Regions from separate parts of the Paenibacillus sp. 01T431 genome, predicted to be linked through region 1. Evidence: riboswitches for the same ligand, from Rfam matches in the RefSeq annotation. Region 1 holds a riboswitch; the other holds the start of a gene.

What was found. Region 1 has a riboswitch for cyclic di-GMP ahead of AC1DM9_RS30515 (transglutaminase-like domain-containing protein). Riboswitches for the same ligand answer to the same signal wherever they lie in the genome.
Region 2: another riboswitch for cyclic di-GMP. It lies ahead of AC1DM9_RS22655 (anti-repressor SinI family protein); the one in region 1 lies ahead of AC1DM9_RS30515 (transglutaminase-like domain-containing protein).

What each region holds. Positions count from the first base shown of each region.
Region 1 is NZ_JBFTPT010000025.1:296-5,578, reverse strand. Features, by position in the region: gene folB (dihydroneopterin aldolase) at 1-296, shown strand, start outside; gene folK (2-amino-4-hydroxy-6-hydroxymethyldihydropteridine diphosphokinase) at 271-828, shown strand; gene AC1DM9_RS30540 (helix-turn-helix domain-containing protein) at 780-992, shown strand; partial or broken gene AC1DM9_RS30535 (tRNA-dihydrouridine synthase) at 1,051-1,217, shown strand; gene AC1DM9_RS30530 (tRNA-dihydrouridine synthase) at 1,229-1,438, shown strand; gene greA (transcription elongation factor GreA) at 1,753-2,229, shown strand; gene lysS (lysine--tRNA ligase) at 2,398-3,918, shown strand; cyclic di-GMP riboswitch class I at 4,086-4,164, shown strand; cyclic di-GMP riboswitch class I at 4,216-4,294, shown strand; gene AC1DM9_RS30515 (transglutaminase-like domain-containing protein) at 4,307-5,116, shown strand.
Region 2 is NZ_JBFTPT010000013.1:12,600-37,368, forward strand. Features, by position in the region: gene AC1DM9_RS22590 (sugar transferase) at 36-644, shown strand; gene AC1DM9_RS22595 (aminotransferase class I/II-fold pyridoxal phosphate-dependent enzyme) at 764-1,900, shown strand; gene AC1DM9_RS22600 (acetyltransferase) at 1,909-2,565, opposite strand; gene AC1DM9_RS22605 (nucleotidyltransferase domain-containing protein) at 2,774-3,964, shown strand; gene AC1DM9_RS22610 (glycosyltransferase) at 3,994-5,214, shown strand; gene AC1DM9_RS22615 (glycosyltransferase) at 5,211-6,263, shown strand; gene AC1DM9_RS22620 (polysaccharide pyruvyl transferase family protein) at 6,260-7,417, shown strand; gene AC1DM9_RS22625 (glycosyltransferase) at 7,425-8,618, shown strand; gene AC1DM9_RS22630 (glycosyltransferase) at 8,630-9,811, shown strand; gene AC1DM9_RS22635 (glycoside hydrolase family 88 protein) at 9,835-11,013, shown strand; gene AC1DM9_RS22640 (lipopolysaccharide biosynthesis protein) at 11,067-12,647, shown strand; gene AC1DM9_RS22645 (right-handed parallel beta-helix repeat-containing protein) at 12,697-15,006, shown strand; gene galE (UDP-glucose 4-epimerase GalE) at 15,130-16,179, shown strand; cyclic di-GMP riboswitch class II at 16,373-16,456, shown strand; gene AC1DM9_RS22655 (anti-repressor SinI family protein) at 16,473-16,634, shown strand; gene AC1DM9_RS22660 (helix-turn-helix domain-containing protein) at 16,649-16,981, opposite strand; gene AC1DM9_RS22665 (lasso peptide isopeptide bond-forming cyclase) at 17,387-19,327, shown strand; gene AC1DM9_RS22670 (paeninodin family lasso peptide) at 19,342-19,485, shown strand; gene AC1DM9_RS22675 (aldolase) at 19,570-20,502, shown strand; gene AC1DM9_RS22680 (lasso peptide biosynthesis PqqD family chaperone) at 20,506-20,814, shown strand; gene AC1DM9_RS22685 (lasso peptide biosynthesis B2 protein) at 20,830-21,288, shown strand; gene AC1DM9_RS22690 (ABC transporter ATP-binding protein) at 21,309-23,114, shown strand; gene AC1DM9_RS22695 (metallophosphoesterase) at 23,224-23,988, shown strand; gene AC1DM9_RS22700 (helix-turn-helix domain-containing protein) at 24,009-24,769, opposite strand, start outside.

The sequences.
Region 1 (5,283 bases):
ATGTTGAGCTCAATATGGATTTGGAGCAAGCGGCGTTAACCGATGATTTGAACAGTACGGTGAATTATGCAGAAATCCACGCTCTCACGAAAACGATTGTAGAGGGCCCTCCGTTTAAGCTTATCGAAGCTTTAACAGGTCACATTGCATCGCAAGTACTGGAAGTTTATACTATGGTAAATGAAGTGACGGTTCGAGTAACGAAGCCAAACCCGCCGTTTGATATCCATTTTGACGGAGTAACGGTAGAACTGCGCAGAAAGCGGGACAATGATGGACGAACAATTCCCGCTTGATGGCGCACAGGCAGAGGCATATATTGCTTTAGGATCTAACATGGGAAACCGTGAGCAACTGCTGCTGGAAGCGATTAGCCTCATCGATGCGCACCCGAGCATCGTGGTAAGCAGAGTGTCAGGCATGTATGAGACTGATCCGGTAGGCTACACAGAGCAACCGCCCTTTATCAATATGGCATTAGCTGTACGAACGACACTATCTCCATTAATGCTTTTGCGTCAGCTTTTGGAGTACGAGCAGCAGCTCGGTAGAGTTCGACAAATTCGTTGGGGACCGAGAACCATTGACCTTGATCTGCTCCTATACGATAATGTCAGAATGGATCAAGAGGAATTAACTTTGCCGCATCCGCGTATGATGGAGCGGTCGTTCGTTCTCGTTCCGCTGCATGATGTTTTGGATCAAACACATCGGCTGCAGTCCGAGGTAAGCGCAGTATCTGAAGCAGCGCTTCTGGATGGAAAGGAAGGCATTACGTTATGGAAAACAATCAATTGGCGCAGCGCGTCAGAGCCTTTCGAAAGCTGAAGGGCTATACTCAGCAGGAGCTGGCCAAGGAGCTTGGCGTATCGGTGGCCGTTCTTGGCTCATTGGAGCGAGGAACAAGAAAGACGGATACGAAGTTATTAAATCATATCGCTAAGACGCTCGGAATCAGCTATGAGGAATTAATGTCTGATAACCGTGAATAGTGCTGTCTGGTACACAAGACATGAACAATAAGCAGTTAGAAGAGGAGGAAGGAGTGACATGCTGAAAATCGGTGGCATCGAAATGAAGAACAGAGTGGTGCTAGCGCCGATGGCAAGCGTGTGCTATCCTGCCTTTGATTAATTGCCAAGGAGTTTGGAACGGGTCTTGTATGTGCGGAGATGGTAAGCGACAAGGCCATTTTGCATGGTAGTATACGGGTAAGGCTAATTGGGACATTATAAAGGATGTCAAAGTAGCGGTATCGATTCCCGTAATTGGGAATGGCGACGTTTTCTCACCAGAGGATGCAAAAAGGCTGCTCGAACATACAGGCCGTGATCCGATGGTAGCGATTTTGGAAAACTACGTCCACTCGCTTGGAGAGGACGAAGAATTCCAAGCTGTCAGTGCTGTTCCAGCAAAGAAGCGGGTTCTGCAGAAGTAGGCGCTTACTAAAATACAAATAGATCGGTTATGCGATTTACCCTGTAACGGGAGCGAGCCGACACCATTCGACAAAAGCCGCTATCATGCGGCTTCTGCTCTACATTTCAGAAATGAAACGGTTTCAATGGGTCGTCTGGCTTTGATTGACATTCAGGGTAACTTTGCAATATAATCGTGCAATATAATCTAACGAAGACATCAAGAGCGCTTCAAACAACAGTTGGTATGAGGAATAAGAAGCGTAATATATTAGGTAACAGTGAATTCATACAAGGTATGAAAAATTAGTCACATGACAGGAGAATCGGAAAGATGAACGATAAGCAAATCATTCTGACTCAAGAAGGGCTGCGAAAGCTCGAAGATGAATTAGAGAACCTAAAGTCGGTCAAGCGTCGTGAAGTAGCTGAACGTATTAAAGTAGCAATTGGCTATGGTGATATAAGCGAAAACTCGGAATATGAAGATGCGAAGAATGAGCAAGCATTTATCGAAGGCCGCGTTCTTACCCTTGAGAAAATGTTGCGCAATGCGCGTATTATAAATAATGACGATATTGATATTGATACCGTGAGCATCGGTTCGATCGTAACGGTTGAGGATATGGAGTATGGCGACACAATGGATTATTCCATTGTTGGTACAGCGGAAGCCGATCCTTTGCAAAACAAGATTTCAAATGAAAGCCCGGTTGGTAAAGCGATTCTAGGCAAGAAAAAAGGCACCGTTGTTGAAGTTAGCGTACCAGTCGGCATTATTCAATACAAAATTCTCGATATCAAAAAATAATGTTTGCTATGAGCGGTTCAAAAAGCTTCCTTGTAGGAAGCTTTTTGAACGTTTAAAATATAAGAACGTATATTACAGGTCTATACATTGCTTATATTTTATTGCGAAACGAGATTTTGCTGCATGAATCCGGTGACAGCTGCTTGCTTTTGCCGAATGATCAAGGAGATGAAAGAAGTGGAACAAGAAAACAATGAACAGCAGGAGCTAAGTGAGCTCTTGCAAATTCGCAGAAACAAATTGGACGAGCTTAGAGGGTTAGGTGTGGATCCATTTGGCCGAAAGTTCGAACGCACTCATAACGCCGAAGATATTGTACAAGCCTATGAAGGGCTTAGCAAAGAAGAAATAGAAGAAAAAGCGGTTGAAGTGCGTATTGCTGGCCGTATTATGCAGAAACGCGGTATGGGCAAAGCGGGTTTTGCTACGATTCAAGATTTGAGCGGCAAGGTTCAAATTTATGTTCGTAAAGATTCCGTTGAAGAGCATAAGTTTGCAGCTTTTGATTTGCTAGATATCGGTGACATCATTGGCGTAGTAGGCGTTGTATTCAAAACGAATACAGGCGAAGTCTCTGTCAAAGCACGTGATATTGAAGTTTTGACAAAGTCGCTTCTTCCATTGCCTGATAAATATCATGGCTTGAAAGACGTAGAGCTTCGTTATCGTCAGCGTTATGTTGACCTTATCGTGAATCCCGACGTCCAACAAACCTTTATTACTCGTTCCAAAATCATTCAATCCATGCGTCGCTACCTAGATTCCCGCGGGTATTTAGAAGTAGAAACACCAACGCTGCATTCCATTGCAGGCGGTGCTGCAGCACGCCCTTTCGAAACGCATCATAATGCGCTGGACATGCAGCTCTACATGCGTATTGCAATCGAGCTTCATTTGAAGCGACTGATTGTAGGCGGATTGGAGAAAGTATATGAGATCGGCCGTGTATACCGGAATGAGGGGATTTCGACTCGCCACAATCCAGAGTTTACAATGATTGAGCTTTACGAGGCTTATGCTGATTACAAGGATATTATGGCATTGACAGAGAATGTCATCGCACATATTGCGCAAGAGGTTCTTGGAACAACGAAAATCACTTATCAAGGCCAAGAGATTGATTTGACACCTCAGTGGCGTCGCGTCAGCATGGTTGAGCTTGTCAAAGAAACGACTGGCGTAGATTTCGGCGTGGAAATGAGCGACGAGGAAGCCCATCGTTTGGCGAAAGAACACAAAGTTGCCGTTGATCCGCATATGACATTTGGTCATATTCTCAACGCTTTCTTTGAACAGTTCGGTGAGCACACGCTTATTCAGCCAACCTTTGTTACAGGACATCCGGTTGCTATTTCGCCGCTTGCTAAGAAGAGCGAAGCAGATCCACGCTTCACCGATCGTTTTGAGCTATTCATCGTAGCACGTGAGCATGCTAATGCATTTACGGAGCTTAACGATCCGATTGATCAGCGTGAGCGTTTCGAGTCGCAGCTTGTTGAGCGTGAGCATGGAAATGACGAGGCGCATGAGATGGATGAAGACTTTATCCGCGCTCTGGAATACGGCATGCCGCCAACAGGCGGACTAGGAATCGGTATCGACCGATTGATCATGCTTCTAACAGATGCTCCATCTATTCGTGATGTACTGTTGTTCCCTCATATGAGAGATCAGCGTTCTGCTGAATAAGAAAGAAACAAGGAACCGTTTGGCTTTTAGCAGCCAATGGTTCTTTTTTTTCTAATATCGAGAATTTGCAACAACAATCCTTAAAAACATTCAAATTATGATTGATATTGTAGTACAATCTATTGATTTGCTAGATTCATATGGTAGAATAGAACTAATAAAGCGCTACACGATAACGGCAAACCTATRGAAAGGTAGGGACGCAAAGCTAAAGGGCCTTCCGTATGATGGCAGCCAGCTACCGAATGAACAGGCTTTTTTTTGTTTGTATAGGGGAAATTCATCACAAAGCGCTTCACACGATAATGGCAAACCTATCGAAAGGTAGGGACGCAAAGCTAAAGGGCCTTCCGTAAGATGGCAGCCAGCTACCGAAGGGAGTATATTCATGCGTAAATTTATGTTAGTCATCGCAGCTTTTGTTCTTTTTGCATCCATCCATGTAACGGTCGTTCAGGCAAATGAAGCGGACTCTTCTGATTGGCTCAATACGGGGAATTTAGATAAAGGTGTTGTCTCCGTACAATATGCAGTGAACACTAAAGTGAAAACGAAGCTTATGATCGCAAAAGGCGCATCAAACTATACATATAATCTAACCGGCGGAAAAACAGCTGAGAAGTTTCCATTGCAGCTTGGCAATGGCGAATATACGATATCTGTTCTAGAGAATACAACAGGCAACAAATACAAACTGGCGAAGAAAGAAACCGTGACGCTTGATTTGAAAGACAACAAGGTTTTGTACTTGAATTCCATCCAGAACATTGACTGGTCGAATGCGAGCAGCGCCATCGTCAAGGCAAAAGAATTAGCGAGCAATAAAAAAACGGATATGGAGAAAGTAAAGGCAATCTACGAGTATATTATTACGAATGTAAGTTATGATAATCAATTAGCTGCTAATCTGTCAGTTGATTACCTCCCCAATATTGATCGCACATTTAAATCGAGAAAGGATATCTGCTACGGATACGCTTCATTGTTTGCGGCAATGCTGCGGAGCGTGGATATCCCTACGAAGCTCTTGATGGGACAATCTACTTATGTGGATGTTTATCATGCTTGGAACGAAGTGTACTTGGATGGGAAATGGGTTACGATTGATACGACTGTTGATGCGGGTCTAAAGAAGGGCAAGAAAAAGTATGAGCTTATCAAGGATGCAGCTCAATATACAGTTACAAAAACATATTAGAAGTCATACGAGCTTGCGGAAATCGCAGAGCTCGTTTTTTTATGTCTTTCTTCAATATAGGTGCGGAGGAAGCGAAGCAACGATTACGCAATTAGAAGGCAAATAGGAGTGTTGAAAACTTTTTCGTAAATAATGAAAAAAACACTTGCAATGCTATATACGCCTAT
Region 2 (24,769 bases), on a different contig from region 1:
CGAGTATTTAGAATGAAATACAGGAGTCCATACATATGCCAAAACGATTGTTTGATTTAATTATTTCTTGTCTTTTATTAATTGCTTTATCGCCTATTATTGCTATAACTGCGGTGTTGGTACGATTTAAGCTTGGTTCACCAATTTTATTCAAGCAGCAGCGTCCAGGTCTGCATGGCGTTCCTTTTTTAGTATATAAATTTCGAACAATGACATCGGAGAAAGACAGTTTAGGCCAGCTGTTGCCTGATCATTTAAGGCTGACGGCTTTTGGGGTTTTTATGCGCAAGTTTAGTCTTGACGAGCTTCTGCAGCTTATTAATGTAATCAAAGGAGATTTGAGCTTGATTGGGCCGCGTCCGCTGCTTATGGAGTACTTGCCTCTATATAACGAAAAGCAAGCTAAGCGCCATCTTGTCAGGCCTGGAATTACAGGCTGGGCTCAAATTCATGGTAGAAATGCGGTCTCGTGGGAAGAGAGATTTGAGTATGATGTGTGGTATGTGGAAAACCAAAGTTTAAAATTAGACTTAAAGATACTGCTGCTTACAGTTAAGAAGGTTATTAAATCTGAAGGTGTATCAAATGGTAATTATGTGACCATGCCTGTTTTTCAAGGAACGACAACAAATAGTGAAGGATAAAACCATTTCTCAAGCTTTATACACTCGAGAGGTGGTTTTTTATTTTGAAATACTAAAAAAGGATGTGTGGCAACGTGTCAGCGAATGAATTGAAAAAGATTTATTTATCCCCTCCTCATATGAGTGGTAAGGAGAAAAGTTATATCGACGATGCATTTGAGTCGAATTGGATTGCTCCACTTGGCCCCAATATTGATGCTTTTGAGAAGCAGATAGCAGCTTACGCAGGTACTGCAGACGCGGTAGCAGTGAGTTCAGGCACGGCGGCAATACATCTATCATTACAACTACTTGGAGTAGGTGCAGGAGACTTTGTATTTTGTTCAAGTTTCACGTTTGTCGCAAGTGCTAATCCGATTCGTTATTGCGGAGCTGAGCCCATATTCATTGATTCTGAGCCAGATACTTGGAACATGTCACCAGTAGCGTTGGAATATGCATTTAAAGATGCAAATCGTAAAGGTAAGCTGCCGAAAGCAGTTATTGTTGTTCACTTATACGGTCAAGTATCAAAGATGGATGAGATTATTTCATTATGTGAACAGTATGAAGTTCCTCTAATTGAGGACGCTGCGGAATCGCTAGGCTCCACATATAAAGGCAAGCAAAGCGGCTCCTTTGGAAAGTTTGGCATCTATTCATTTAATGGAAATAAAATTATAACGACATCGGGCGGCGGCATGCTCGTATCAGACGATGTGGAGCTTTTAAAAAAGGCTCGTTTTCTAGCTACGCAAGCAAGGGATACTGCCGCACATTATCAACATAGCAGCATGGGTTTTAACTATCGAATGAGTAATTTATTGGCAGGTGTAGGCAGAGCTCAATTAGAGGTACTGGATGATCGAGTAGCAGCGAGAAGAACGGTATTCGAGAACTATTTGGGTGCATTCTCGGACCGTAGCGGCATCAGCTTTATGCCTGAATTAATGAATACCAAATCCAATCGCTGGCTTACTACTTTAGTACTGGATGAAATGGAGACAAACACGACAATTTCTGAGCTTCTGTATGCACTTACAGCAGCTAATATAGAAGCGCGTCCGCTATGGAAACCTCTGCATTTGCAACCGCTGTTTGAAAACTGCCGATTTTATGCTCACGCAGGCGATGAATCTATTTGTGAACAGTTATTTATGCGTGGTATTTGTTTGCCCTCCGGTTCGAGCATGACACTAATTGATCAAGTAAGAGTAATTGATTGCATGAATGATGTTTTCGATAGAGCGGAGGAAAAGAGCATTCAATCGGCTTAAACAAATAATTAAAGATAACGTTCACCAGTTTCTCTTGATCGGATCGATTTGGCAGGCGTTCCGTATGCGACCTTATAGGAGGGGATATCGGTTAATACGGTCGACCCGGCTCCAATAACGGTATGCTCACCGATCGTAATACTATGCACAATATTTGCACCTAAAGAAATGACGGAGTAATCGCCAATGTTTACATTTCCACCAGTACCTGCTTTAGGGGCTAAGGTCACGCAGTTGCCGAGAGTTGAATCATGGTCTACCGACGATTGAGAATATAATACGCAATGTTCTCCTATTGTTGTATCGCTATTAACAACGCAGCCAGCCATAACGATTGTTCCATCTCCAATCTTAACGCCTCTTGCAATAGAGGCAGCCGGGTGAATAGCTTTAATAAATTTAAATTGAGGATGAATATGTGAGATGTTTTTTGCAATAGTAGAACGCAGCCAACTATCTCCAATAGCAACGAAACCACAGCTTATGATATCAAGGTTTGCTGCTAGCCAGTTTTCATCTCCTAAAACTTCATAACCGTAAACAATTGAACCAACTGGCTTGAATCCATCCAGTAAGCCAACAATTTGATACAGACCTTCTCTCTCAATTGTATCGATTACGGCTTTTGCATGACCGCCAGCACCATACACGATAATATTTTGCACGAGCTTTCAACCTCCCTATTTGTTAAGTCCAAACATTTAACTCTTCCATTCTAGCAGATTAAGTCGTTATTTTCTAAAAGAATAGTGAATGTATGGAATGTTTATTGACAGATATTAGGCTAGGTGATAATCTGTATCTATGTTCGTTTTATAGAACAATATTTAAGTTATTGTTCGTTATTGGCTAATCAGTTAGAAGGAGATATTCATGAATAACAACGTTACTCTCCATAATGAAGAACTGTCTGACGAATTACGATTAATGCTCGCTTTTCTTTCGTCAGACGATGAAGCGGATCAGTCCTTCGATTATCAGGAGCTGCTGCAAAATGCGGATTGGGACCGGTTTATCGAGCTTGTTAGGCATCATCGGGTGTTTCCAACTATCAATCGCAAGCTTCAGCAACTGAAATCAGCAGAAATCCCGGTGTTTGTTACCCAAATGTTTCAGCGTGACTATTATCGGAATACCTTGCAGATGCTTACGCTCAGTGGAGAGATGGAACAACTCGCAAAGGAATTTTCTGAACGTGGCCTACGTTCGCTGTTTTTAAAGGGGCCGGTTATTGCTGCGGATTTATATGGAGACGTATCGCTGCGTACCTCTTGTGACCTCGATCTCCTTATACCCCTCAAAGAACTTGATCAGGCGGAAGCACTTCTGGTGTTCCTTGGGTATGAGAAGGATGAATATATTGTTTCGGTGCTAAATGATTGGAAATGGAGACATCATCATACTACTTTCGTGCATCCCGAAAAAGGTATAAAGGTAGAATTGCACTGGAGATTGAACCCAGCTCCTTCTAAGGAGCCAAGTTTTAATGATCTATGGAGCCGTAAGCGAAAAAGCGCTTTAATTAGCCGTCCGATTTATTATTTAGGAAGAGAAGACCTATTTATGTTTCTTGTTTCTCATGGTGCACGTCATGGTTGGTCTAGACTTCGCTGGCTGCTGGATATTAAACAGCTAGTTAATCAGAAGCTTGATTGGCCAAAGTTGAACCGGCTGCTTTCCAAGCATAACTATTCCCATATTGGTGGGCAGGCGATATTACTCGCAGCACGTTTATTATCTTCTCCTCTTCGCGATGAAATGAAGCCGCTTCTTGCAGGAAGGAAGGCATATTGGCTCGCGGAGGATGCTATGTTTTATATTAATCGGCTGGTTAATCTACATTCCCCGCCGATTCCAGAAGAAATTAGAAGCTATCATGAACGATATCTTTTTGCCTTACTGACAATTCCGCAAAAAATACAGTTTATTGCAAGTTTTCTATTTCCTTATCCGGAAGACGTCGAGACGTTACCTCTTCCTAAGAAACTTCATTTCTTGTACTTTCCTCTTCGTCCTTTTTTGTGGATATGGAGGAAAACCAAAAAAAAAATCTACAACGTATAAAATGTGATTTTTTAAGTTAGGGGATAACGATGAAAAACGTGCTAATTGCTTCCTATGATATGGAGGTTGGGGGGGTAGAACGAAGCCTTGCCGGTATGCTGGATGAGTTTCAATATGACTATTTTAATGTCGAGTTGATGCTGTATCGGCATAAAGGAGATTTTATGTCGCTTCTAAATGATAGAGCAAATCTTCTTGAAGAGATTCCGCAATATGCTTCTTTCCGAAAAGGTATTGGAAGCCTATTGAAATCGAAACAGCTGCATTTAGGAATTGCTCGCCTCCTATCAAAAATTCATGCGCGCATAATTGGAAGTTTAAAGGGAATACCCGAATCGGGATATATTCAGCAACAGCTAATGTGGAAGTATGCCCTGCCGTTTCTTCCTAAGCTGACACCTGAATATGATATAGCGATTAGCTATTTATGGCCGCACTATTTTGTAGCAGAAAAAGTTAAAGCCAACAGAAAATTTGCATGGATACATACTGATTTTTCTACTGTCCATACCATAAGCAATATGGATTTGAAAATGTGGAATAAATTTGACCACATTATCGCAGTTTCCGATGCGTGCAGAGATTCATTTTTAGAGAAGTACCCTACTTTAAAAAATAAAACGATAGTTATCGAGAATATCATGTCGCCTGAATTCATCAGAAGCATGGCATTAGAGAGACTGCCAAGTAATCCAATGATTTCGGATAAACGATTTAAGCTTCTCACAGTAGGCAGATTGTCTCACGCCAAAGGAATTGATAATGCAGTTAAAGCCTTCAAGCTTCTTACCGACCAAGGATATGATGATATTGTTTGGTATATTGTTGGCTACGGCGGAGATGAAGTGATTATTCAAAACTTGATAGCGGAATATAAACTGGAAGATCGTTTTATTCTGCTAGGTAAGCAAATAAATCCATATCCTTTTATCGAAGCTTGCGACATATATGTTCAGCCTTCCAGATACGAAGGGAAAGCAGTCACAGTTACGGAAGCAAAGATATTGGGAAAACCAATCATCATAACGAATTACGCTACTGCAAACAGCCAAGTAAGCCATGAGGTTGATGGAGTTATTTCCGAATTATCCGTCGATGGGATTGCGAATGGAATACTAAGACTTTATCGAGATCAAGAGCTCAGGGAGCGCTTGTCAAAGAAATGTGCAGAAGTCGACTATGGAAATCGTCATGAGCTTGATAAGCTTTATAGCTTGTTTCAACCGAAAGAGAGGAGTATCGCGAGGTGAGTATAAAGCTAAGTGTGATCATTCCAGTCTATAATGCTGAGCCTTATATTAAACGCTGCATGGAGTCTCTTTTAAACCAGACTATACAAGATTATGAGCTTATTTTTGTAAATGATGGCTCTACGGATAATAGCAAGGAAATCATTGAAGAGTATCAGAAACATAATCGACAGATTATTCTTATTAATCAGGATAATAAGGGTGTCAGCATTGCTAGGAATGAAGGGCTAGCTGCTGCAGTAGGGGAGTATGTTGGTTTTGTTGATGCAGACGATGATGTTGAGCCGGAAATGTATCAGATTCTCTATGCAGCAGCAGTATCAGGGGATTGTGATGTTGTAATTTCAAACTATGAAAGTGAGCTTGATGGTCATTATATTATTACGAGGTATCCTTTCCCTAGTGAAGTTGTCCTAACCGAGGGCGAGATTCAAAAACAAATATTACCCTTCTTCTTGAAGAGTGATCAATTAAATACAGCATGCAACAAAATTTATCGAAAATTTCTCATTCAGGAGCATGAAATTGTTTTCCCTGCCAACGTTGCTCTTGGAGAGGACGGAATGTTTAATATTTTTTTCTTTAGTCATGCAAAGAAACTGAAATATATTGATTACACCGGATACCATTATCGTGAGACAAAAGAGAGTGCAACTAGAAATGTATCCAAAAAGGATTATTTTCAGCGTGCTATTGAGGTATATAAATCTGAGCTTCCTTTATGTTATTCGAATTTAATTAGTGAAGTAAATATTCAACAATTTAAAGCCATTAAACTAATCCATAGCGTATTGGCCTACATACATATTTATCTTGAACCCTCGGCGAATATGCTATTTAAAGACAAGACACATTATGTTAAAAGAATGATATTGCACCATGATGTCAGGGAAGCTTTGCCGATCTACTCCAAAGAAATGAGCGAAGAATTAGGGAAATATCAAAAAGCATTATTGTATCTTATTGATCAAAAGTCATTGCTAGGCATTTATTTGATAACGGCGTACAGCAGATACCGAAATAGAAAAGTAAGGGGGATAACAATATGAAGATAATGATGTTTGCTCATGATGGCAGTCTTAATCGAGGATGTGAAGCTATCGTACGATCTTCAACAGCTATTTTAAAGGAGAGGATAAAGGACGCTAAGGTGTATCTAGCATCTAATAATCCGGAAACCGATCAAATTATAGCCAAGTTGGATGGTATTTATGATGGTTCTAAACTTGAAATAAAAAAATACTCGTATGATTGGTTCCTATCTTCACTAAAGGTAAAACTTTATCAGGATGAATCTTATGCGCTCGGGAAAATCCATAACAATATTATAAAAAATATTGAAAATATGGATGTTTGCATGTCTATAGGCGGAGACAATTATTGCTATGGAGAGCAGCCAGGATGGTATGAAATTGACAGGAGAGTAAAACAACAAGGGAAAAAACTTGTATTGTGGGGATGTTCGATCGGAGAAGAAGATATGTCGGAAAGAAAGCTGGAGGATTTAAAGCTCTTTGATCTAATCTTATCTCGTGAGTCATTGACCTACAATATGCTTATCGGTAAAGGCCTTAAGAACGTAAAGCTTTGTGCAGATCCTGCATTCACTATGGAAAAAGAAGAGTTGGATTTGCCAAAAGGGTGGCAGGAAGGAAACACAGTTGGAATTAATTTTAGTCCGTTGGTATGGAAACGGAATAAACAATCGCAGGCTGCGATCGACGAGCTGATACGGCATATATTGAGTAAAACGGATATGACGATTGCCTTAACTCCGCACGTTATTATAAATGGGAACAATGATTATGAGGTGTTAAAAGGCTATTATGAAACTTACAAGCATACAGGTAGAATTATTCTTTTGCCGGATCATTTAACAGCGATTCAATATAAAGGTTATATCGCTAGAATGAGATTTTTTGTTGGTGCACGTACACATGCTACTATTGCTGCTTACTCCAACTACGTTCCGACGATGGTACTTGGATACAGTGTGAAGTCCAAAGGAATAGCAAGAGATATTTTTGGCGAAGAAAAGCTGGTACTTGGTATCGAAGAATTATCAAATAGTGTCCTATTAATTGAGAAATTCGATGAAATGGTCCAAGAAGAGGCAGAGCTGATACAGAAGCTCAAGCAGGTAATTCCAAACATTCAGAAAATGTCTTATAAAGCGGTGGATTATTTATGTGGTCTAACATGAGGTGGGTATGAAAAAAAATATATTGTTTGTCATTCCAAGTCTTTCAGCTGGTGGTGCGGAACGAAGCTTAATTAATTTAATTACTCAAATTGACTTCAATCAATATAACGTCGATTTATTTTTGTTTAGTCATAAAGGCATATTTATGGATTTAGTGCCTGAGAATGTTCACATTCTGCCGATGTCTGAAAGTTATTATCGTTTTATTAAGCCTCTTTTCCCTTCGGTATCCCAGTTTTTGGTTAGGAGAAATGCAAAGCTGGCCTATAGTCGATTCATGTTCAGTTACAAAAGTAGGATGTCTAAAAGCGTTAGTATTAACGAGCAAGAAGGATGGAAGTATATTGCTCGTTCCATTGATTTAGTAGAGAAGAAATATGATGTAGCTATTGGGTTTTTAGAAAAAACCTCTATTTATTTTTGTGCGGAGAAGGTTAATGCCGCCAAAAAGATAGGATGGGTCCATAATGATTACGACAAGCTGGGGATGAATCCTTATTTTGATCAGGGGTATTTCGCAAAGATGGATCATATTGTAACCGTTTCTGAAGAATGCGGCCATATTTTAAAACAAAGATTTCCCGATCAACATTCAAAAATTGAAGTTATTCATAATATTGTCTCTCCGAAGATCATTAATCAGCTCGCTGATTTGGTTGAGAAGGATGTTTATGATCGTAAGAGTGATGAGCTAGTTATTTTATCTATTGGTCGTTTGCATGCTCAGAAAGGATTTGAGTTGTCGATTAAAGCCTGCAGAATTCTATTGGACAAGGGTTATAAATTCCAGTGGAATATAATCGGCGAAGGTGAAGAAAGGGAAAAACTATCCGCCCTTATTACAAGTGAAGGATTGGATAAAAATATTAAACTGCTTGGTCTGAAGGTAAACCCATACCCTTATATTAAACAGGCGGATATATATGTACAAACCTCATGGTTTGAAGGAAAAGCAATTGCAATCGATGAGGCGAAAATATTGAATAAACCTATCGTCATAACTAATTTCAGTACAGCTAAGGACCAAATTAAAGATGGCGTTGAGGGATTAATCGTTGATTTGGATGTCGATGCCATAGCAGTTGGGATTTCTAAGTTGATAGAGGATCAAGAGACTCGTACAAGGATGACAAAATATTTATCGAGTCTTCATTTAGGGACGGAAGATGAAATTCATAAATTGTATAAAATTCTCGAATAGGTGGATATGCCTTGAAAATTAAAATTCTATTTGTAATGAATAATTTAAATTGCGGCGGTGCCGAGAAGTCGCTTCTCTCGTTATTACAAACAATCGATTATTCGAGATTTGATGTGGATCTCTATTTGTTCAAGCACGAAGGAATATTTTTAAATAAGATTCCAAGCTCTGTGAAATTGTTAGAAGAGCCTGTTCAGTACCGATATTTTGATATGTCTATGAAACTGGCAGTCATAGATTGTTTGAAGAACGGAAAAATAGGGTTAGCGTTAGCAAGATTGAAAGCAGGATACATTTTTTATACAGAAAAGAATCCAGCAAAACTTGAGCAAAGAGTTTGGAAATATTTATCTAAAGCGCTGCCGGTGCTCCATAAAAGGTATGATGCTGCAATAGGTTTTCTTGAGAAGGATCCTATTTATTTCAGTATTGAGAAAGCAAACGCAACAAAAAAAATTGGATTTATTCATAATGATTACGACAAGCTGCGGATGGATCCGTCTTTAGATGCCCCATACTTTGAGCAATTAGATCATCTAATCACGGTCTCGGAAGGATGTGGAGAAGTATTGATACAACGCTTTCCACAGTTTATAGAAAAAATTAGAGTCGTTCATAACATCGTATCGCCTACACTGATTCATGAAATGTCAGAGGAAATGACCGAATTAAATCTGAACAAAGGAATTTCTATAGTTTCAATCGGACGATTGAATTACCAGAAAGGTTTTGAAATGGCAATAGATGCATGTAGGATTTTAGTGGCTAAAGGGTATAACGTAAACTGGTATGTAATAGGGGAAGGGGAAGAACGGGGTAAGTTGGAGCAACTGATAGATATGCATCAGCTCACTGACCACTTCCATTTAGTAGGGATTAAAGAAAATCCATATCCTTATATCAAAGAGGCAGATATTTACGTTCAACCATCACGGTTTGAGGGGAAATCCATAGCTATTGACGAAGCAAAGATTTTGCATAAACCAATTATTGTTACTAATTTCAGTACAGCAAAAGATCAAATTGTACATAACCAAAATGGATTAATTGTTGACATGAATTCAGAATCGCTATCTGAAGGGATTCAGCAGCTGATAGAAAATGAAAGTCTAAGACAATTCTTCTCAAACCAGCTTTCAAAGGAAAATTTCGGAACAGAGCTGGAAATTGAAAAGCTATATGCGTTGATATAATTGTTTGTGAAGGAGCGAATAAGATGCTAGAGATTCTAGCTGTTATTTTATTGGGGCTAATCGGTATTATAATATTTATTGATATTATGCCAATTAGCAGGGATTGGCTGAGCAGAATACATATCGGTAGATATAGAAATAAACAAGAATGGAATCAATCCATTACGCATATTGGCGTTAATTGGCTTAATCATACACCAAAAATTAAAGTAACTGATAATGTTAGACTGGTAGCAATCGACATGCTGAAAGGTAATTATTCTAAGAGTGTTATTCAGCATTGGCAGGAAGCATCTTTGTTATTAGGATTATCCGAGTGCTTGAAGAATGGTACAGATAAAGAGCTTGAAACAAATATCAAACAATTTCTTAAGACAAAATTCGACGAGAATGGTCAATGGAGGGAACTTCCTTCCTACATCGACTCTGCCATTCTTGCTTACGGAGTTATGAAGCTAGAAGGTATAGACACCCAAAAATTCAAACCGGCTTTTGACAGTACTTGGGAGCTTATACAGTCACATATCGGAGAAGATGGAACGGTTCAATATCGGAAATTTATGAAAAATTATCGATATGTCGATACGATAGGTTTTATCTGTCCGTTTCTGGTTACCTATGGAATAAGGTACAACAAACAGGAATGTGTACAGTTAGCAGTCAAGCAGTTGGAGCAATATGAAAGGTACGGTATGCTTGACGATCATTTCATACCAAGTCATGCATACCACATGGGAAATGCACTACCACTCGGTTTATTTGGCTGGGGACGCGGGCTAGGGTGGCTAGCAATTGGTCTTTGTGATGCTTGGAGTGAATTACCGGAAGCACATGATTCAAAGGCGAAACTAGAACGGTTTGTAAAAAAATTCGCGCGGGCCATTCTTGTTTTTCAAAGGCCAGAAGGAAATTGGAACTGGACGGTAACACGGAATGAAACAAGAGCAGATTCATCTACTACAGCAACATTAGGCTGGTTTTTGCTTCAGGCATCTCAGATTGAAGAACTTTCTGAAGAATGCTCAGCAGGAGCAGAGAGAGCAATCCAATACTTAATGAAGGTAACAAGAAGAAACGGTGCAGTTGATTTCTCACAAGGGGACACAAAGGATATTGGAGTGTACTCTATGTTATTTAATATCTTGCCTTTTACTCAAGGTTTCTGTATTCGAATTGTAAATTATAACAAGAGAGTAATATAGACTGAAGAGCAATGAGAACAGTAACAATGGGATTTGTCAGATAGGAGCTTCGCATGAGGGTAAAAAGTTCATTATTGAATATTTCAGTCGGGCTAGGTAACCAGCTCATTATAACGGTTTTGAGTTTTATATCCAGGACGGTTTTCATTAACAGCTTAGGCATGGAATACCTAGGGATTAATGGGTTGTTTACTAGTATTCTTGCCATGCTTACATTGGCAGAGGCTGGAATCGGCTCAAGTATTATATATAATCTCTATAAACCTGTTGCCGATAATGATAGGCCCAAAATATTAGCCTTAATGGAGTTATACAAAAAAGCATATCTGGTCATAGCAGGAGTAGTACTAGTTCTCGGTTTAGGGGTTATGCCTTTCTTGGATCTCTTCATCAAAGAAACGAGTGTTGAAAACCTCAATTTGATATATATACTTTTTCTTATCAATACAGCTGCTCCCTATTTGTTTGTTTACAAACACTCTTTTCTTAATGTAAATCAGAAAAACTACATCGTAACAGCTGTATTTTCAATTTCAGCGATTATCTCTACCTGCATGAAAATAGCAATTTTATACTACACGGAGAACTATATTTTATATCTTGCAGTAGAGAGCGCTCTTTCCATTATAACATCCATTATTCTGGTCTTAATTGTAGATAAATTATATCCATACTTAAAGGAAAAGGTAAAGAGCAAGCTGGATCCCGAAACGAAAGCCAATTTCATTAAAAATATGAAAGCGATCATTCTTCAAAATGTCGGGAATTACTTTATTTTTGGAGTAGACAGTATTCTTATCTCTTCTTTTGTCAGTATCGCAGCGGTAGGTCTGTATTCAAATTACAAAATGCTTATTGATATTTGTCGAACATTCCTTAATCAGATATTTGCCAATATGTATCACAGTTTGGGTAATTTGGTTGCGAAAGAAAGTCCCGATGCTGTTTATCGAATATTCAAGGTTACATATCTTCTTAACTTTTGGTTATATTCACTCTTATCAATTGGTTTATATTTATTAATTGAGCCGCTGATCGACATTTGGATAGGCGAAGAGTATAAAATGACGAATGTAGTACTGCTGATATTGGTTCTATCCTTTTATGAAAGAGGCATGCGGAACTCTTTAAGCGCAGTGAAAACGACAGCCGGTATTTTTCATGAGGACCGATTTGCTCCTTTATTCCAGGCTGCGGTCAATCTTGGTTTATCACTGATCCTTGTACAATATTTAGGTATTGCCGGTATATTCATTGGAACATTAGTTAGCGGATTAGCGGTTCCTTTTTGGTATACGCCATTGCTTGTTTATCGTAAGGTATTTCGTCAGCCTGTAGTGCACTATTTTATGAGTTACATGCTCTACACTGCTATTGGAATTGTTGCATGTATCATTGTTGGTGGAATCAATTATTTTCTTCCGACATCCAACGTACTATGGCTACTGCTTAAAGGCATAATCTGCCTCATTCTAGTAAATGGGATTTATATTATCGTATTCCATAGAACGGAGCAATTCAAATATTTACTCGGTATTTTTAAAAATCTATTAATCAAACTACCAAACATAAGTGCAATATTCAGAAGGGCAGAAAAGCGACGTCATGGTATAGAAGCTGGTGGAAATAAGTAACCTTTTACGGATAAGCTACATAAGATAGTGTAAAAGGAAGGTGAGTTCTATGAGTCAACAAGGCTCTTACCGAATAGAACTAGACCGTTTTGCTATTAGCAACTTAGGCATAAATGCAGCTGAGACTACTAAAGGAATAAATGATGCTATTAGTTGGGCTAAATCGCAAGGATTTGTACATGTCATTCTACCAAGTGGAAATTATATTGTAAGAATGGATCCAAGTACTCTCGTAGCTATTAACATGTTGAGCGGTATTCATTTAGAGCTTGAGCAAGGCTGTGTAATAATGCTGGAGGGGAATTCATCTCCAAGTTATACGATTGTCGAAATGAGAGGAATTAATAATGCAAAGATATCAGGTGGTAAACTAGTAGGCGATAAGAAAAACCACGTATATGAGATTTTTGTGAAGTTTGTTAGGGGAGGTATAAACGCTGACGGAACGCTAAACAATGACCCCAACTGGATTCGCAGCGAGGTGATTGACCGTTACGCAAACCCCGGGCTTCTTGCAAGCTTTAGACTATGGAGCATTGCGGGTGTAAATGCTACAGGCTATCAATTCTATCAATATAAAGATACCGTATCTAAAACAACACTTACTGGCTCACGAACGAACGGTGTTTTTGCACCGGCCAGCTCAGGAGGAAGAGGCTGGTTTCTTAATGAGGATAAGGATTTAAGTAAAAATAATAAAATGATTTTTGCGATACCCATTACAGCTCCTCTAACAGATAGTCAAATTGCGGATATTCGGGCTAAGGTTGATAATTCATTTTATACGCATGAAAGCGGGTACGGGATCGGATCGTTTGGATCCAATAATATAGAAATAAGCAATATGGAGATTTCAAATTGTACCGGCGATGGAATTTTAACGGGTTATGAGAAATATCAGCTTGATCCTACCTTATATACGCAGGAACAGATGGGTCAAAATGTTCTTATTCATGACTGTCATATCCATCATTGCAGAAGACAAGGAATTTCTATCTGTGCTTCAAATGATACTCATATTTACAGAAATAAGATTCATCATATTGGCTATGATGACGATGGTGTAACAACTAATTTTAGAAACGGTACACCGCCCATGTTCGGAATCGATATCGAATCAATGTACAGTGAAACCAATATTCCGTATAAAACAGCAGATCGTCCTAATGGGTTTGAGCTTAATTATCGCATATTTATACAAGATAATTATATTTATAATAATGCACGTGGACATCTAGTTAATGCCGATGGTACAAATCTCTTGATAGAGGGAAATACCTTTGAAGGCGTTAATATTGGAGGTGTTAGCTCAAATCCGAATTTCGCAAATGTCAAATACATTAATAATTCATTTGATGGGTGTGAGTTATGGGTACAGGGAGATAACTTTGTTAACGGAGCTGTTATTCGAAACGGAAATTTAAGACTGCTGGATGTAAGGGGAGCAGTTGTTCAAAATTGTCAGGTTAAAAACGGCTTAGTATATGGTTCAAGCGTGTATGGTTATTTTGGATCACCTGCTGTTGATGTTGCTACAGGCACATTCACATTTAAATCACCTCATCTTATGGGTAACGGAGCACAAGTATCGTTTGAGCAATGGTCCGGTAAGATTCCGACAGGCATAAGTACAGATAAGCTGTATTATACCGTAAATGTTACTTCACTAGGGTTTCAGGTATCTGAATCGCAAGGTGGTGTGCCAGTCATTATTAAGGATGCGGGTGTTACGGGATTTAACTTGGGTAGATATAATTATGGCAGATGTTATCTAACCAATATAACCGTTGAACGAGATTGGCGTTCTGATAATTCGTTAACTCCGAACTTTAATTTATTAGCAGCCGGAGCTGTTATCAAGGATGTAACAGTGAAAAATTATGATGTATCTATATTAGTTCCGCAAGATTATGCAGGACGTCCAATAGTTGTAGAGGGCTTAACTCTTATTGAAGGCTCTGCAAGGTTTGAGGGTTGCCATATCAGCAATAGTGAATTTATTCGTGCAAAGACTCCTCTTTTAGGTAGTACTGATATTCAGCTAGGTTCAAGTGATACTAAATATATGAGACAGAATACACTAAGAAATGGATTGTTTCAAAATCTTGGACTCGTCATGGATGGAAATTCGCTTGTAACAGGAACTACTTTTATTAATGCTGTAGTTGGAAAAGCAGATAATAACAAAAAAGCAGTCATTTCTCATTCATTTTTTGATAATAGTAAAATCAACTTTAATTGGTTGAGACAAAATAAATCTGCAATTATTACGAAATCTGTATTTAGAGGAGTAACCGTGACAGGTACTGCGCCATATATCTGGCTAGATGATATCTCGGATTTGGGAAGTACTGTATAGCGTAAGTGAAAGAAGAAAATATATCCCTGTAGTTTTTCAAGATGCAGGGATTTTATTCCATATAGTGTTCTTAATAAAGAATAAATACGTTTCTTATAATGAAGGCTGAGAGGGGTCAATGAAATGGCTATCTTAATTACGGGTGGAGCAGGTTATATTGGAAGTCATACATGTGTGGAACTTCTTGAAGCAGGGTATGAGGTAGTTATTGTTGATAATTTGTCAAATAGCAGCTACATCTCATTAAACAGAGTTGCAGAAATTACAAACAAAGCCTTTACATTTTATCAAATGGATCTAATGGATCAAATCGGACTTGAAGGTGTTTTCACCAGACATACAATTGATGCAGTAATTCACTTTGCAGGATTGAAGGCAGTAGGTGAATCTGTGCAATTGCCACTGTCTTATTATCACACTAATATTACTAGCACCTTAATCCTGTGTGAGGTTATGAAGAAGTATGGTGTTCATAAGCTTGTATTCAGCTCCTCTGCAACGGTATATGGTCGACCGGAACATGTGCCGATTGAAGAAAGTTCTTCGCTTGGAGCAACGAATCCTTACGGAAGAACAAAGCTCATGCTAGAACAAATTTTACAGGATTTAGCGGAGTCTAACGAGCAATGGGGGATTTCAATTTTACGATACTTTAACCCAATTGGTGCACATAAAAGTGGAAGAATTGGCGAGAATCCTAATGGTATTCCAAATAACCTTATGCCATACATATCTCAGGTAGCTGTAGGCAGGCTTAAAAAAGTTAATATTTTTGGAGATGACTATCCAACCATAGACGGCACAGGCGTAAGGGATTATATTCATGTCGTGGATCTTGCGAGAGGACATCTATGTGCACTGGAAAAAATCATGAACAAATCAGGTGTGGATATATTTAATCTCGGAACTGGGCGCGGGTATAGTGTATTAGAGATGATTAATGCATTCGAGAAGGTATCGGGACGAAGTATTCCATATTCATTTACAGATCGTAGACCAGGAGATATTGCCATTTGTTATGCAAATACGATGCTTGCAAACGCGGAGTTGAATTGGGTTGCGACACTTGGGATAGAGGAGATGTGCGCTGACTCATGGCGCTGGCAATATTTGAATCCAAATGGTTATGAGGAAGAGACCACTAGAGATTCCATTAAAGAATTAACATCATAATTAAAAGCTGAGTAATAATTAAATACAATTAGGTCTGTTTTCTATGTCTGTTGATAGCTCTTACCTATTTCTCGTTCCGTTTAACATTACTTAAATAAATTCGACAAAAAATGTAATTATCTATCATTTTTGTGAGACATGAAGCGACAGTATGCGCACTTGTGGTGATTTATAATACATCTATAAACGAATGACAAGCATGGGAGACGTTGAAATGCGTTTAGTATCTGGGCACCTTAAACGCATGGAGTCAGTGGTGCAACCGTCCTGAAATGAATGGGGGACATGGGAAGATGGTACTAGCTAAAGCAGAAGATATTCAGGAATTGGATATGGAATGGGTAACATTAATCATGAAAGCACGTTCTTTGGGATTCAGCAAGGACGAAGTAAGGAAAGTATTGCTTTGTCTTGAAGAAAGTAAGGATAATGATGTGCAAGTAACGGCTGTATAAAAGTGGAAAAAGCGCTATTCGCGCTTAATTTTCCATTTATTAAATTCTAAAAACTCTTTAAATTGATCTTTGCTCACACCGGAAGCCATAGCTTCTCTTACTAAATCAGCCCACTCGTTGTCTAAATTGTCGGGTTTGCGATCATTTTTTTCATCGGTATTTAAAAAATCTTCAACCGTCACATTCAATACGGCGCCTACCTTTTCGAGGAATTGAATCGAAGGATTTTGCTGGAGCCCTCGTTCAATGGAGCTTAAATAAGATTTAGCGACGCCCGCCCGTTGGGATAACTCTGTAAGGGATAGGCCATTTCTCTTGCGCAGCAGTTGAATGCGTTCTCCAATCATAACAAATTCCTCCGTTATCACATCGTTGTAGACTATTTCTATTATAACGAATTATTCTTAATTACGAAAGGTTGTTAGCTATAACGCACTTATTTTTTTATTCAAACATTAAAACCACTTATTTTAATAATGAGTGGTTATTTTTTTATTTATAAGAGTACTATGTAGAGTTGAAAAAAATGTTTTTATTGTAAAATACTCAGGCGAAAAACTAATCGACATTTTGTTTTTAATAAAGAACAAAAACTATGAATTTTTTGCAGTTTATCGTAGAAAAGTCATTGACAAAGGTTTATTTCAGGTGTAATATTCAAATATGTTCTTTATAAAGAACTAAAAACAAATGCCTAATTTTTGAAACAAGTACGTTAATAAAACAAATTCGATGACCACCCGGAGGCCACGATGAGCGCCATCGCAGGAGTTTTTCATACCGGCAAGGAAAGTTTGGCATGGCAGCAGGGCGATGCTTTAATGGAGGCACTTTCTCAGTTTCCATGTAATACAGCTCAAGCTTGGCATGACGATAATATATTTTTAGGTTGTCATAATCAATGGATTACACCTGAGTCGATCAATGAACGTAATCCTTTTTTGGATGATGAACGAGGGCTTGTTATAACTGCAGATGCAATTATTGATAACCGCATAGAATTATTCAACCGACTCGGAGTAGAGCAGCAATTAAGAAGAAATATGACGGATAGCGAGCTAATTTTATTAGCTTATGATAAATGGGGGGATAGAACACCTATTTATTTAGCTGGTGATTACGCCTTCCTAATCTGGGATTGTAGAAGACAAAAGCTGTTTGGTGCTAGAGACTTCTCCGGAGGTCGCACGCTCTATTATCATCGAAATAATGAGCGTGTTGCCTTTTGTACAACAATTGAACCCTTACTTACATTGCTGGGTAAGGAGAGATTGTTAAATGAACAATGGCTTGCTGAGTTTCTGGCTATTTCTGGCATGGTTGACGTTGCGGATGCATCCAAGACGGCTTATCGGAATATTGAGCAGCTCCCTCCATCTCATACGATAACGATAACTGCAGGACGAATTACTCTTGCAAGATATCACCAACTGAGACCAGATGAAGTCGTACGCTTTAAATCAAATGATGAGTATGTTGAGGCATTTCAGGATGTGTTTCAACAAGCTGTTACTTCAAGGCTGCGGACACATCGTAATGTCGGAGCACAGCTTAGCGGCGGTTTGGATTCAGGCTCTATTGTTGGCTTTGCTTCAAAGGCATTGCGACCGCAAAATAAAAGTCTGCACACGTTCAGCTACGTACCTACAAGCGACTTTGTTGATTATACACCCAAATCAATGCTGACTAATGAAAGACCACTTATTGAATCGACTGTTGGGCATGTGGGAGGTATTGAAGAGCACTACCTAGATTTTCAAGGGAGAGATTCTTACTCCGAAATCGACGGGTTTCTAAATATTATGGAAATGCCTTATAAGTTTTTCGAGAATTCTTTCTGGATGAAAGGAATGTTTGAGAAAGCAGAGGAGCAAGGAGTTGGTGTGCTGCTTAATGGTGGCAGAGGCAATTTGTCAATCTCGTGGGGAGATGCCATTCCTTATTACGCCACATTGTTGAAAAAAATGAGATGGATCAAGCTGCTTCGAGAAATGCGTCAGTATAGTCTGAATATCGGTTCTGGTCGTGCTCATGTATTTTCAAATGTAAGCCGTACTGCTTTCCCCTTTATAGATCAATTGCGCCCCATTGGAGAAAATTATCATTATCCTATGATTATTCATCCCGATTTCGCCAAAAGGACCGATGTATTTAATCGGCTTAGTGAATATGGAATTGATGCTTCTGGATGGTTTGCAGCCAAAAATGTGTACGATGAAAGAAGAAGCCATTTTGATGAAGTCTATCATTGGAATGCAGGCAATACGCTTTCGACAAAACTTTCATTAAGACACTCATTATGGAAGCGAGACCCCACTAATGATATACGAGTCATTCGTTTTTGCTTGTCACTACCAGAGGATCAGTACGTTCAGAATGGAATGGATCGAGCCCTGATAAGACGTGCAACTCATAATTTATTGCCCGACAGTGTAAGGTTGAATCAGCGCACAAGAGGAGTGCAGGGAGCGGATTGGGTTCATCGTATGCGTCCCAAATGGCAAGCATTCACAGATGAGCTGAGAAAAATGAGCCAAGATCGAGAATTCATGCAATTTGTTGATTGCAATGTGATCCAATCAGCGCTAGCACAAATTGAGCAAGGTGCTCAATCTAAGCTTGCGCTTGATCCGAATTACAGATTATTGATGCGCAGCCTAATCGTTTATCGCTTTCTTATAAAATTGAATTGAAGGGAGGTGACAAAATGCAAACGAAAAAACAATGGAATAAACCTGAATTAGAGGTCCTTCATGTACATATGACTGCGGCTTCTACTAAAAACGGTCCACTTACTGATGAGGCTTATATACCAGGTAAATGGTCTGAAAACCCACGTTTTACTAGCTAAGGAATTATGTGTGTTATGAAGAAGAAGGTCCTTATACTTAAGTAGTATAAGGACCTTCTAATTATTACTAAGGAAATTGATGGAGTGAGGACCTTGCAGCTGACGGGAACGAAAAAGGTGTATAGTGCGTTTGGACTAACGATCGAGAGCGAAATTCCATTGCCGGAATTGACTCCTATTTTAGGAGACCGTAAGCCAATAGACATAACAATTCTAATCGATAGCTCTTTTACAGAAATGATTGAACTGGAGCCTTATGATTTTGTTGTTGAGAAAAACGTTGTAACAGTAAATATGCCGGACGCGGGAGTTTTTCGGATCCAAAATGGTAATCAGATCATCATATCACCTAATAAAGGTGCAGATGATGATCTGATTAGAATTTATGTTCTCGGTACCTGTATTGGTGCACTGCTATTTCAACGCAGCATGTACCCGTTGCATGGAAGTGCAATTGCCATCAATGGTAAAGCTTATGCATTCGTTGGTCATTCCGGTGCTGGGAAATCGACTTTAGCTTCAGCTTTTATTAGACGGGGTTATTCGCTCTTGAGTGATGATATTATTGCTGTGACACGGGATTCCTTAGATCAAATGCCATTAGTTATCCCAGCTTACCCGCAGCAAAAGCTATGGCAGCAAAGCTTAGACGCATTTGGTGTAAACAACGAAGAACTTCGATCTATTTATGGAAGAGAGAATAAATTTTGTCTTCCAATCGAGGCAGACTTTTGTTCTAATGTATTGCCGCTTGGAGGGATATTCGAGCTTGTAATAACGGAATCAGATCAGGTGTCAATTGTTCCTGTTCATAAACTTGCTCGCCTAGACCTCTTATTTCAACATACATATCGACAATTTTTAGTGCAAAAGCTAGGACTAACGCGGTGGCATTTCACTAAATCTGCCTTACTCGCTGAGGAATTGCCTATTTATCAGGTGCAAAGACCTATCGCAAGGTTTACCGCTCCTGAGCTTGTCGAACTCGTTTTACAAACCATATCTACGGGGGATTAGAAGATGACAAAGAGCCAAGCAATTACGATTCAAACATTAGAGTTACAGCAGCTGATTATGCAAGATAGCAACAATATTGTAAGTGATATGGGCGGAGAAAAGGTGATTTTGAGTATTGAGAATGGTAAATATTATAATTTGGGTGTAATGGGCAGCCAAATATGGAATCTGATTAAACAGCCTGCAACGGTATCAGAAGTAGTTGAAGCTTTACTTCAAGAATTTGATGTTGCTAGAGAAGTGTGTGAAGAGCAAGTGCTTTCTTTTTTGTCTCATCTACTTGAAGAACGACTCGTTTATATAAAAGATTAAATATATGGTGATGTCATGGGGAAGTTGATGAAATTAAAAGCATTGTTTTCATTGGATTTCAAAACACTATTTCTATTAATAGAGGCAACATTATTACTAGGATACGCTCGTATACGGATTCTAAATCAGCCGTTTTCTAAAATCGCTCCTACTCTTGGGCAATACATGAAAGAAACGGAGAGTGATGCTGAAGCAGAGCATAGAAAAACATTAGTGCAAATCCGTTATGTTCTTCAAGTTGCAAGCAGAAATACGCCTTGGGATAGTAAATGTTTAGCTCGAGCAATAGCTGGCATGCAAATGCTGGAGAGACGTAAAATAAGCAGTACACTTTATTTAGGTACAACAAAAGATGAAGCCGGCAAGTTGATTGCTCATGCCTGGCTGCGAAGCGGAGCCCTTTATATTACAGGTTCAGAAGAAATGCATCGATTTACGGTCACCGGTATGTTTGCTAATGTAACCTATTCCTAAAGACGGAAAGTGATGAAGCGATGAATCATCTAATGTATTTTTCCAAAAAGCTGCATGCATACGGAGGCAAGATTCTATACTTGAATCTCATAGGCATGATGCTTGTTGGACTTCTTGATGGCGCGAGCATGCTGTTGCTAGCCCCTTTACTTAGTGTGATTGGAATAGTGAACATTCCACTTGCATCATTACCAGGTTTATCTTTATTAGCTTCGTTACAGGAGCTTCCCAAAGAAAGGGCCTTATTTATTATTTTAACGATATATATTTTGATTGTCGCTCTTCAAGCAGTAATTGGTCGTAATTTAAGCTTAAGAGAAATAAGAATACACACTGGTTTTGTTAATCAAATACGTTTAGAGCTTTATCTAGCGCTGTTGCAAGCGAATTGGGGATTTTTTATAAGAAAAAGGAAAACAGACCTTATTAATTCTCTTACTGGTGAACTTTCACGTGTGACGAATGGTGCTTTTCTATTTTTGCAGATGATAACATCTATAGCCTTTACGGTTATTCAAATTGGAATTGCCTTGTTCATATCCATAAAAATGACTTTATTCGTTTTATGTTGTGGGCTTGTTATAGCATTTCTCTCCAGAAGATTTATTAAGCAATCAAGAATGATTGGGAGCACGACGATTGAGCTGGCTCAAAGTTATTTAGCCGGTATTACGGATCATTTTAATGGGATGAAAGATATTAAAAGTAACCTGCTTGAATCATCTCGATATCGTTGGTTGTTAAATTGGTCGAGTGATATCTCACGGGAACGGTATGAAAATTCAAAGGTGCGAAGTAATTCGCAGCTCTTTTACAAGCTGTTTTCAGCTATAATGATTGCTTTTTTTGTTTTCATTTCAGTGATGCTGTTTCAGAGCCAAGGCGGATATTTAGTACTCATCTTGGTCATCTTCTCACGTTTATGGCCACGTTTTACTGGTATTCAAGCCAGCATGGAACAGATTGCTTCCTCTTTGCCTGCTTTTCAAGTTTTGATGGAACTGCAAGAGGAGTGCATAAAGGCCAGAGAATTAGAGGATGTAGGTAGTTTAGGCGGAGAGCATATTTTACCTCTGACACTCCAACACCAGCTCGAATGCCGCCATGTCTATTTTCGGTATGACGAGGAGCAGCCGGAGTATACGCTGGAAGCTATTAATCTGAGCATCCCTGCTAATGGCATGACCGCCATTGTTGGACAGTCAGGCGCGGGAAAAAGCACATTAATTGATCTAATGATGGGACTTATGAAGCCAGAACTTGGTCATGTGCTCATTGACGGCAAGACGCTTACAGATGAGGATCTGTTGTCGTTAAGAAGATCAATCAGTTATGTCCCGCAGGAGCCGTTTCTGTTCCATGGGACGATTAGAGATAACTTAATATTAATCGATCCGAATGCGACGGAAGATCAAATATGGGAAGCGATGGAGTTCTCTTCTGCGGCTGAATTTGTTCGCAAGCTTCCGGATGGCATCGATACGATTATTGGTGATCGTGGAATACGTTTATCAGGCGGGGAGCGTCAGAGACTCGTTTTGGCTAGAGCAATATTAAGAAAGCCATCTATCCTTATTTTGGATGAGGCTACAAGTGCACTAGACAGCTTGAACGAGACAAAAATTCAAGAAGCCATAGAGCGGCTTAAGGGAAAAATGACCGTTATCGTCGTTGCTCATCGCTTATCGACCATTCGGAATGCAGATCAGGTTATCGTGTTGGAAAATGGGAAAATCGTGCAAACGGGCCATTTTATCATGCTCGCTGAGGATAAAAAAGGACTGTTCAGCCGTTTGTTAGGCAACCAGCTGCAAGTAGCTTTATAGTCGTAACTTTACTATACTAATTAGAGTAGTAAAGTTCATGACAGGGACAGGCATTTACTCCTTTGGATAGATTAACTCAGAATTGGTTTCAATGATTAGGAGGACACATTTGGCTATTATACTAACGCTCGGAATAACCGTGCTTCTCTTGTACCTGCTCTTTATCCTCCCAACCCAGTGGTTGAAAATCGAAAAAATTACACATCCCATTGGCATTAACAAACGCATATTGCAAATAAGCGATTTGCATGTAGACAGGCTGCGCATAAGCGCAAAGCGAATTCAGCATGTCATTGCCTCCGTGCAGCCTGACTACATTTTTCTGACCGGCGATTATACGTATAAAGAACACTATTTGACGCGGGTAGGCTATTACTTTAAAGCTATAGCAGACAGCGGAATACCTGTCTATGCAGTGCTCGGAAACCATGATTATGAGCTTCCGCGTTTAAAGAAATTGCTCGATCTATTTGGCGTTTATGGGATTAAGGTGCTGCGTAACGAGAATGTCATGCTCGATGATTTTCAGCTTGTCGGAATCGACGATGACTGCTCTCATCATAGCCGAATCTTACCTTCATTTAGAGGTATGGATGATAGCAAGCCTGTCGTCATTATGACGCATGATCCTAATGTCGTTCTAAAAATTAATCGCCCTTTTCAATATTTAATGGCCGGTCATCTGCATGGGAAGCAGCTGAACGTGCCGTTCTTTTTTGCATTAAAGCCAAAGGGCCCGTTGTCCGTGAAAGGGATCTACAAAGGCCTTCATCACAATAAGGATGGCTCCTTTTACATTTCCAAAGGCATCGGTCAAGCAGGCGTTAACGCAAGGTTTATGGTCAGAAGCGAGATTACGATTCATGACCTATAATCAATGAATCAGAGATGCATCTAGTCATCATCGGTATTTCTGCGGCTTGCCTCGCGAAAGGCAGCTGGAGGAATGCCTTTTGCTTCGGCAAACGTTCGGGAGAAATAATGTACGGATGAGAAGCCGCAGCGCTCAGCGATGGTTTTAATCGGCGTTGCTGTTTGTGATAGCAGCTGCTCCGCCACGCGGACTCGCTCATGTCTAACAAGCATGGAGAACGATTCATGAACGCTTTGAGAAAAAAGCCTAGATAGATGGCGCTCCGACACATTAATGTAGCGGGCAACCTCCGATAAGCTCAAATTAGCGCCTAAATTATCGCGTATGTACAGCTTTGCGCGGCTAATGAGGATAGCTGCATTGGATGCGGGCAAAATGATTTCTGTATTTTTGTTCCTCCCACCTACAATTGTAGGAAACGTTAGGATCAAGGCATGTGCCAGCTGATTCAGCAAGGCGATTGGCACAGCGAACATTTCTTCGCTTGGAATGAGCAGCGATTTCCAAATTTGAGCTGTTGGAGAATGCTGCTGGTTTTCAATCCAAATCGTGCCGCTGTTTAAAGACTGATTGTAATATTCGAATTCATCCGGCTTAGAAAGCTTCTCATCGAGCTCGTAGGCAACATATAATAAATCCAATTGATCTACATCTCTTATTTGATGACGGATATTTGGCCGCGAGCAAAAAAGCACGCCTTCATGCAGAGGATAAGCCGTTCCGCCTTCCTCATAAATACCGGTACCTCCAGCCACGTAACAAACCTCAAAAAAAGAATGCT